2 regions of the Arthrobacter sp. NPDC057388 genome follow, and region 2 is predicted to be linked to the other one. Evidence: riboswitches for the same ligand, from Rfam matches in the RefSeq annotation. Region 2 holds a riboswitch; the other holds the start of a gene.
What was found. Region 2 has a riboswitch for S-adenosylmethionine ahead of ACFUTU_RS05645 (homoserine O-acetyltransferase). Riboswitches for the same ligand answer to the same signal wherever they lie in the genome.
Positions count from the first base shown of each region.

Region 1 (4,153 bases), on a different contig from region 2:
ACGCCCGGCACCAGAACGTGGTTCGCGTCGGCCCCGGCCATGGCGCTAGAAGTCCAGCAGGTTCCGGCGGAAGCCGCCGTTGCCGTAGCCCGTCCGGAGCAGTCCCCGCCTGCGCAGCACCGGCGCCAGCCTGTCCAGCACGCCGTGGATGGTGGCGGGGTCCACGAAGCCGGAGAAGAGGAATCCGTCGCCGCCCACTGCGGCCCCGGTTTCCTCGAGGTAGTCGGCGATCTCCTCGGCCGTGCCGATAATGCTGTCGCCTGCGCCGCCGCTGCGCGCCTGCAGGATCTGCCGCAGGGTGGAACCCGGCGGCGCCGCCTTGGAGAAGTGCTCCAGGGTTCCCTGGTTGCTGTTGGTGCTGAGCTCGGGAAGCGGCTCATCAAGGTCGAACTGCTTGAAGTCGATGACGGAGAGGTAGGAGATGGAGTTGAGCTGGCTGTCGATGTCCCGCTGCGTGAGTTCCCGGCGCGCGGCGCGCAGTTCCTCCGCCTCCGCCGTGGAACCGGTCACCGTCGGTTTGAGCACGAAGAGCACCTTGACGTCGTCGGGGTTCCGGCCCGCCGCAGCGGCCTCGGCGCGGATGGAGTCGCGGTACGCCTTCATGCCGTCCACGCCGCGGGCCAGGGCGATGGCAACATCCGCGTTCGCGCCCGCGAACGCCTTGCCCCGCGGGGATGCCCCGGCCTGCACCAGCACCGGTTCCTCCGGCAGCGGTGCCGTGTTCAGCGGTCCCCGGACCTTGAAGAACTCCCCGTCGTGGTGGATGGGGCGGACCTTCGTGTGGTCGGCGAAGATGCCGGCCTGGGCGTCCTCGAGGATGGCGTCCGGTTCCCAGCTGCGCCAGAGCTTGCGGACCACGTCCACGAACTCCTCGGCCTTCTCGTACCGGAGGTCGTGCTCGATCTGCTGGTCCAGTCCATAGTTCTGCGCGGCCAGGTCACTCCCGGAGGTCACGACGTTCCAGCAGCTGGCCGTTGGAAAAATGCTGGAGCGTGGCCAGCAGCCGGGCCGCGGTGAAGGGCGGATAGAAGGAGGCGCTGATGGTGGGCACGATGCCCAGGTGCTCCGTGGCGGACAGCAGGTACGGCACCAGTGCCAGCGGATCGTGCTTCGGGGCGAAGGACGCCTGCGCCAGCGAGACCTCCGCGCTGCCGCCATAGGTGTCGGGGACAGTGAGCGAATCCTCGATGATGAACAGGTCCAGCCCGGCCCGCTCGAACTCGCGGACCGCGTGCTGGTAGGGGGCGGGCTTCTTCCAGTCGTAGCCGATTCCGTAGCCGGGCGTCCCCCAGCCCTGGACCCCGAAGCCGTGGCCCACAAACCATCCAAAGTGCAGCATGGAAGTGACTGTATGCGCGGTCGAATCATTCACTGCGGCCTAGTTTCATCCGGCGTTACGGCGGGTCATCTCCCCGTCATTATCCTCCCGGCCGGGGGCTTTGTAACGGCAACGCCGGGCAACCCGGACGGTTCCGTGGATCAGGGAAGCCGCGGGGTCCGTTACGGAAGATGACGGCGGCGGCGGTGCGCGCCGCCGTCGTCAGTGTTACTTTTTTCGGGAGTAATGAGTACCGGCGTTAAGCCCTGACTGGCCGGTCGGCAACCCTCCTTCCACGGCGGGGTGCCTCAGGTGAATACTCGGCATATCGACCACTTCGAGCTGCAAGCGTGAGAAAAGGAGATCCGTCGTGTCAGACGCCCCGGCCGTTGCAACGCTGCCGTCCCAGCAGGATAAACCTGAGGAAAAGCTGTCCTACCGCCTCGTCACGGGCCCCGACGACCGGGCTTTCTGTGAGCGCATCTCAGCAGCCCTGGCCGAAGGCTACGTGCTGCATGGCAGCCCGGCGGCCACCTTCAACGGCACCACCGTCATCGTGGCCCAGGCCCTCATCCTGCCGGCCGCCATCGCCAGCGCGGATGCCGCCGTCGCCACCGCCGTTGACCGGCTGGACTCCGACGAGGACCTCAGCGCGGAAGTTTACGAGGGCCACGCATGAGCTATGCCGGAGACCTCACCCCGCAGGACGCATGGGCCAAGCTTGAGGAGGGCGCCATCCTGGTGGACGTGCGCACCGAGGGCGAATGGGCGCACATCGGCATTCCTGACACGAAAGCCACGGACAACGACCCCCTTTTCATCCAGTGGACCTTTCCCGGCGGCATTCCCAATCCGGAGTTCGTTGACCAGCTGAAGCAGCAGGCCCCCGAGGACGCCGGGGTGGAGCTGGTCTTCCTGTGCCGTTCCGGCCAGCGCTCCATCGCTGCCGCCATTGCCGCCACGCAGGCCGGTTTCACGGCCTACAACGTGCTCGAAGGTTTCGAGGGCGAGCCGGACCGCTATGGCGAGCGCACCGTGAACGGCTGGAAGAACCGCGGCCTGCCGACGAACCTGGGAAAGAACTAAGTTGACCTTTAATCACGACGCCGCCGGCTGGAGCCCCGATACCCAGGCCGTCCGCGGCGGGCTGGACCGCACCAATTTCCAGGAGACCACCGAGCCTGTCTTCCTGAACTCCGGGTTTGTCTACGAGTCTGCCGCCGCCGCGGAGCGGGCTTTCACCGGCGAAGATGAGCGCTTTGTCTACTCGCGTTACGGCAACCCGTCAGTGGCCACCTTCCAGGAGCGGCTCCGCCTGCTTGAAGGCACCGAGGCGTGCTTTGCGACGGCGTCCGGCATGTCCGCGGTCTTCACCGCCCTGGGCGCCCTGCTCGGCGCCGGGGACCGCGTGGTCGCCGCCCGTTCCCTGTTCGGCTCCTGCTTTGTCATCCTCAATGAAATCCTGCCGCGGTGGGGCGTGGAGACGGTGTTCGTGGATGGCCCGGACCTGGATCAGTGGCGCGAGGCCCTCTCGGTGCCCACCACTGCCGTCTTCTTCGAATCCCCGTCCAACCCGATGCAGGAGATCGTGGACATCGCGGCGGTCAGCGAACTCGCCCACGCCGCCGGCGCCAAGGTGGTGGCGGACAACGTCTTTGCCACGCCGCTGCTGCAGCGCTGCGGGGACCTCGGCGCGGACGTGGTCGTCTACTCCGGCACCAAGCACATCGACGGCCAGGGCCGGGTGATGGGCGGGGCAATCCTGGGCACCAAGGAGTTCATCGACGGTCCGGTCAAGCAGCTCATGCGGCACACCGGCCCGGCGCTCTCCTCGTTCAACGCCTGGGTCCTCACCAAAGGCCTGGAGACCATGTCCCTGCGCGTGAACCACTCCTCCGCCACCGCGCTGCGGCTGGCCGAATGGCTGGAAACCCAGCCCGCCGTCAACTGGGTGAAGTACCCGCTGCTCAAGTCCCACCCACAGTATGACCTGGCGGCCCGGCAGATGAAGGCCGGCGGCACCGTCCTCACGCTGGAACTTGCGACGACCGCCGGCCAGTCGGGCAAGGAAGCCGCCTTTGCACTGCTGGACGCCCTGAAGATCATCGATATCTCCAACAACCTGGGCGACGCCAAATCCCTCATCACCCACCCCGCGACCACGACCCACCGGGCCATGGGACCGGAAGGACGTGCCGCAATCGGGCTCAGCGACGGGGTGGTGCGGCTGTCCGTCGGCCTGGAGGATGCAGATGACCTCATTGCCGACCTGGAGCAGGCGCTCAAACAGATCTGACGTTACTTCCGATCGCGGGCTGTTAATTTCCGTTTCCCTGCACGTCCTGCCGTTTCGGGTGTCCTTGAGAACGGAACCCCGGCACGCTTTAGTGGGTGGACAGGCAGGGTTTACCCAGGGTTTACATGGACGGTCTTGTAGGCTCCATGTGCACTGGGCAGACTCGAATAACACTGATGAGCCGATGAAACCCCTGTCGGCTCACCCCCCATTCAAGGACAGACGCAGCGATGCGTTCGGGGCCGCGGCCGCGAAGACGCTGCGCGCAGCCTCCCTGACCGGAAGGAACGTCATGGCCGGAGTATTCGAAGTTTTTGTTGACGCTGAGTCCCAGTACCGTTTCCGGCTGGTGGCTCCCAATGGAACCGTGCTGGCCATCTCCGCTCCTTTCGAGGACAAGCGTGCGGCGGCCGCAGGGATCGCCGACGTCCGCGAATGCGCCGGGACGGGGCTCATCACGGACCTCTCACCAGCAGCACCAAAGGTCCAGGAAGCCTCCACGGCGGTTCCCGCACCGGTGCCGGCCCAGGCGCTTTCGA
Region 1 covers NZ_JBHVBL010000004.1:124,684-128,836, forward strand. Annotated here, with positions in the region: gene ACFUTU_RS03390 (aromatic amino acid ammonia-lyase) at 1-41, opposite strand, end outside; gene ACFUTU_RS03395 (LLM class flavin-dependent oxidoreductase) at 46-954, opposite strand; gene ACFUTU_RS03400 (LLM class flavin-dependent oxidoreductase) at 938-1,372, opposite strand; SAM riboswitch class IV at 1,561-1,675, shown strand; gene ACFUTU_RS03405 (DUF1737 domain-containing protein) at 1,689-1,997, shown strand; gene ACFUTU_RS03410 (rhodanese-like domain-containing protein) at 1,994-2,404, shown strand; gene ACFUTU_RS03415 (O-succinylhomoserine sulfhydrylase) at 2,406-3,614, shown strand; gene ACFUTU_RS03420 (YegP family protein) at 3,907-4,153, shown strand, end outside.
Region 1: it holds a riboswitch for S-adenosylmethionine, as region 2 does, so the genes downstream of both, ACFUTU_RS03405 (DUF1737 domain-containing protein) here and ACFUTU_RS05645 (homoserine O-acetyltransferase) in region 2, are expected to answer to the same signal.

Region 2 (4,153 bases):
CGAAGAGAAGGGCAGGAAGCGCGTCAGATGGTGACGGCGCCCGCTGCGGTTTCGAACGTGACGGAGAGGATGCCCGGCGTACCGTGCGGTGCCACCCAGTTCACGGCGACGTCCTCCAGCGGCCGTTCCACGGGCTCGCCGAGCCATTCGGTCACGCGCTCGGCAGAGCCCGCAATCGTGAGGCTGGACATCTTCACATTGCTGTCATAGGCGTTGGACGGGTGCAGGCCCGGATCGCCTTCCCACTTCAGCATGTACGGAACCTGGGGGTCGGCGATGAGCCCCAGGATGCCGATCTGCTTCCAGATAAGTTCGCGGCCGTCGGGGAACTTGCGGTTGCCGTTGACCGCGGAGCGGCCGAGGCGTTCCTCGAACGGGGCGAGGTCGTCAACTTCGACGCACCAGCCCATCCAGCCGCCGCCCGCTGCGGACCGGGCCCGGACGGCCTGGCCGAAGGGCGCCTTGTCCGACGCCGGGTGGTCCAGGACCTCAACGACCTCAAGGTACTTGTGGCCGGCCAGCGGAATGATCATGTTCCGGGTTCCAAACCGGGGGTGCACTCCGCCCTTTACGGCTTCGACGCCGAGGGCGGAGGAGATACGTTCGGTGGTGGCCGCGAGGCCATCGTGTTCACAGGCGTAAGAGACGTGATCCATGCGCATGCCCTCATCTTGGCACTTTGTGACGGGGCTCTCAGCTTAGGGTGCCCTAACTTAACGAAATGTCCAGCTTTTGACGAAATTCTTCACAAAGCTGTGCGCGAAGTAGGGCTGTTCCTACACTGATCGCAGGTCATGAGTGCCAGCGAAAAAGGCCCCGGCCCGCTGGCCGGCAACCCTCCGCCGCGGCGGGGTGCCCCGGGTGAAGACCTGGCCGCGCGGCGTCCGCCGGGCGGCAAGCGCGGGCCTGTGCCGGGACAGCACACGCCCCTTTAGCCTCAGGAGCCTGCATGTCCAACGCATGGTCATTCGAAACCCGCCAGATCCACGCCGGCCAGGTGCCGGACGGCGCCACCGGCGCCCGGTCGCTGCCGATCTACCAGACGACCTCGTTTGTCTTCCCCAGCGCCGAAAGCGCAGCCGACCGCTTCGCGCTCGCGGAGATCGCGCCCATCTATACCCGGATCGGCAACCCCACCCAGGACGCCGTCGAACAGCGGATCGCCAGCCTGGAGGGCGGGCTCGCCGCGCTGCTCCTGAGCTCGGGCCAGGCCGCAGAAACCTATGCCATCCTCAACATCGCCGAGGCCGGCGACCATGTGGTGGCCAGTCCAAGCCTCTACGGCGGCACCTACAACCTGCTCGCGCACACGCTGAAGAAATTCGGCGTTTCCGTCACGTTCGTTGCCGATCCCGATGACCTGCAGCAGTGGCGCGATGCCGTGCAGCCGAACACCAAGCTGTTCTTCGCCGAGGTGGTGTCCAACCCCCGGCAGGACGTCCTGGACATCGAAGGCGTCTCCCGGGCTGCGCATGAGGCCGGCGTGCCGCTCATCGTGGACAACACCCTCTCCACCCCCTACCTCATCAGGCCGCTTGAATGGGGCGCGGACATCGTGGTGCACTCGGCCACCAAGTACCTGGGCGGGCACGGCGCCGCCATAGCCGGCGTCATCGTGGATTCGGGAAACTTCGACTTCGGCAAGGATCCGCATCGGTTCCCGGGCTTCAACGCCCCGGACCCCACGTACAACGGGCTCGTCTACGCCCGTGATCTCGGCGCGGCCGGTGCGCTGGGCGCCAACCTGTCCTACATCCTCAAGGCGAGGGTCCAGCTGCTCCGCGACCTGGGCTCGGCGGTGTCCCCGTTCAATGCCTTCCTCATCGCCCAGGGCCTGGAAACTCTGAGCCTGCGCGTGGAGCGCCACGTGGCCAACGCGGTGGCGGTGGCGAGCTGGCTGGAAGCCCGGGACGATGTGGAGTCCGTGGCCTACGCCGGCCTGCCGTCCAGCCCCTGGTATGAGCGCGGCCTGAAATACGGGCCCAAAGGCACCGGCGCGGTGGTGGCCTTTACCGTGGCCGGCGGCGCCGAGGCCGGCAAGCGCTTCGTTAATGCACTGGAACTGCACTCCCACGTGGCGAACATTGGTGACGTCCGCTCCCTTGTCATCCATCCGGCGTCGACCACGCACAGCCAGCTGACCCCGGAACAGCAGGACGTGGCCGGGGTCGCCCCGGGGCTGGTCAGGCTGTCGGTAGGCCTGGAGCACATTGACGACATCCTTGCCGATCTCGACGCCGGGTTCCGCGCCGCGAAAGGCGCCTGACGGACCTGGCTGGCCCTGTGATTCCCGCCCCATCTCCCGCCGGCGAGGGGCGGGGAGTCACACAGCCGTCACATTCTTCGCGCAGGCGTGCGCCTGTTTCGTACACTGGCAACAGGTCATGAGTGCCAGCGACAGCCCCGGCTTGCTGGCCGGCAACCCTCCTTCCGCGGTGGGGTGCCCCGGGTGAAGACCTGGCCTGCCGGTCTGCTGACGGCGGGCAAGCGCGTAGAAGAGGTTTACCTGTGACGATTTCTGTCAGCCACACCGACGCTCCGGCCGGCACGGCCCCTGAAGGCTCTGCCCTGGATGGCACTGTCCAGTACCGCAACATCGGCAGCCTGGAACTGGAAGCCGGAGGCTTCCTGCCGGATGTGACCCTCGCCTATGAAACCTGGGGAACGCTCAACGAGGACGGCTCCAATGCGATCCTCGTCCAGCACGCCCTGACCGGCAGCACGCACGTGACGCGCGGCGCCGGGGACGAGGAAGGCTGGTGGGAACAGCTCGCCGGTCCTGGCGCGCCTGCGGACACCAACAAGTTCTTCGTCATTTCCATCAACATCCTGGGCGGCTGCTACGGGTCCACCGGGCCGTCGTCGCCCGCCCCGGACGGCAAGCCCTGGGGCTCGCGTTTTCCGCTGGTGACGCTCCGGGACTCCACCGTTGCCGAGGCCAGGCTCGCTGACCAGCTCGGGATCGGCAGCTGGCACGCCGTGGTGGGCGGATCCATGGGCGGGGCGCGCGCCCTGGAATGGGCCGTCACTTTCCCGGAGCGGGTTCGCCGCTGCGGTGTCATCGCCGTCGGGGCCAGGAGCACGGCCGAGCAGATCGCCTTCGCCCAGGCCCAGACACTTGCCATCCGCCAGGACCGCCACTTCAACGGCGGAGACTACTACGGCGGTGCGGAACCCGCGGAGGGCCTGGCACTCGCCCGGCGGATCGCCCACATCACCTACCGCTCCGCCTACGAGCTCGATTTCCGCTTCGGCAGGAACGCCCAGGCGGCTGAGGAGCCGCTGCAGGCGGAGGCCCTGGGAGGACGCGGCCGCTACCAGGTGGAGAGCTACCTGGACCACCAGGGCAACAAGCTGGTCCGGCGCTTCGACGCCAACAGCTACATCGCCCTGACGGAAGCGCTCATGAGCCATGACGTCACCCGGGGGCGGGGGACGCTGGAGGAGGCCCTGTCGCGGGCCACCGCCGACTTCTTCGTGGCGGCCGTGGAGACAGACCGGCTGTACTTTCCCGCCCAGTCGCTGGAACTTGCCGAGGCGCTCCCCGGGAACGTGGAGGTGCACATGATCGATTCGCCGATCGGCCATGACGGCTTCCTCACGGAGATCGGCCAGCTGAACGCCCAGCTCAGGGCCCACTTCCTGAACTGACTCCGGACAGGGTGGCCCGGCCGGATATGGCCGACCGGCGGCTGTGATGCGCCTGTGCGTGTGCATTTATGCAGATGCGCCCTGCACTATTTGGCGTTGAGCTTGCGTCGCAGGCAGACCATACTCGTTGAATCCGGCGTTCGTGGTGCGCATCACACCCGACCGCCATCGACTGGTCCCCGTGGTGTCGACGACGACGCCGAAGGAGTTCGCAATGAGTACGGAAAGCTCCGCCGTCAGGCGCGCAGAGGAAACCGACGTAAAGGCCTCAGGCCTCAAGAAGGTGGTTACGGCCTCAATGGCCGGCACCGTCGTGGAGTGGTACGAGTTCTTCCTCTACGCATCTGCCGCCACCCTGGTCTTTGGCAAGACCTTCTTCCCCAACGCCGGCACTGAGCTGGACGGCATCATCGCCGCGTTCCTGACCTACGCCGTCGGGTTCGTTGCCCGCCCCATCGGCGGCATCGTCTTCGGCCACTTCGGCGACAAATTCGGCCGCAAG
Region 2 covers NZ_JBHVBL010000007.1:133,644-137,796, forward strand. Annotated here, with positions in the region: gene ACFUTU_RS05635 (VOC family protein) at 24-662, opposite strand; SAM riboswitch class IV at 791-907, shown strand; gene ACFUTU_RS05640 (bifunctional o-acetylhomoserine/o-acetylserine sulfhydrylase) at 950-2,266, shown strand; SAM riboswitch class IV at 2,381-2,496, shown strand; gene ACFUTU_RS05645 (homoserine O-acetyltransferase) at 2,509-3,651, shown strand; gene ACFUTU_RS05650 (MFS transporter) at 3,866-4,153, shown strand, end outside.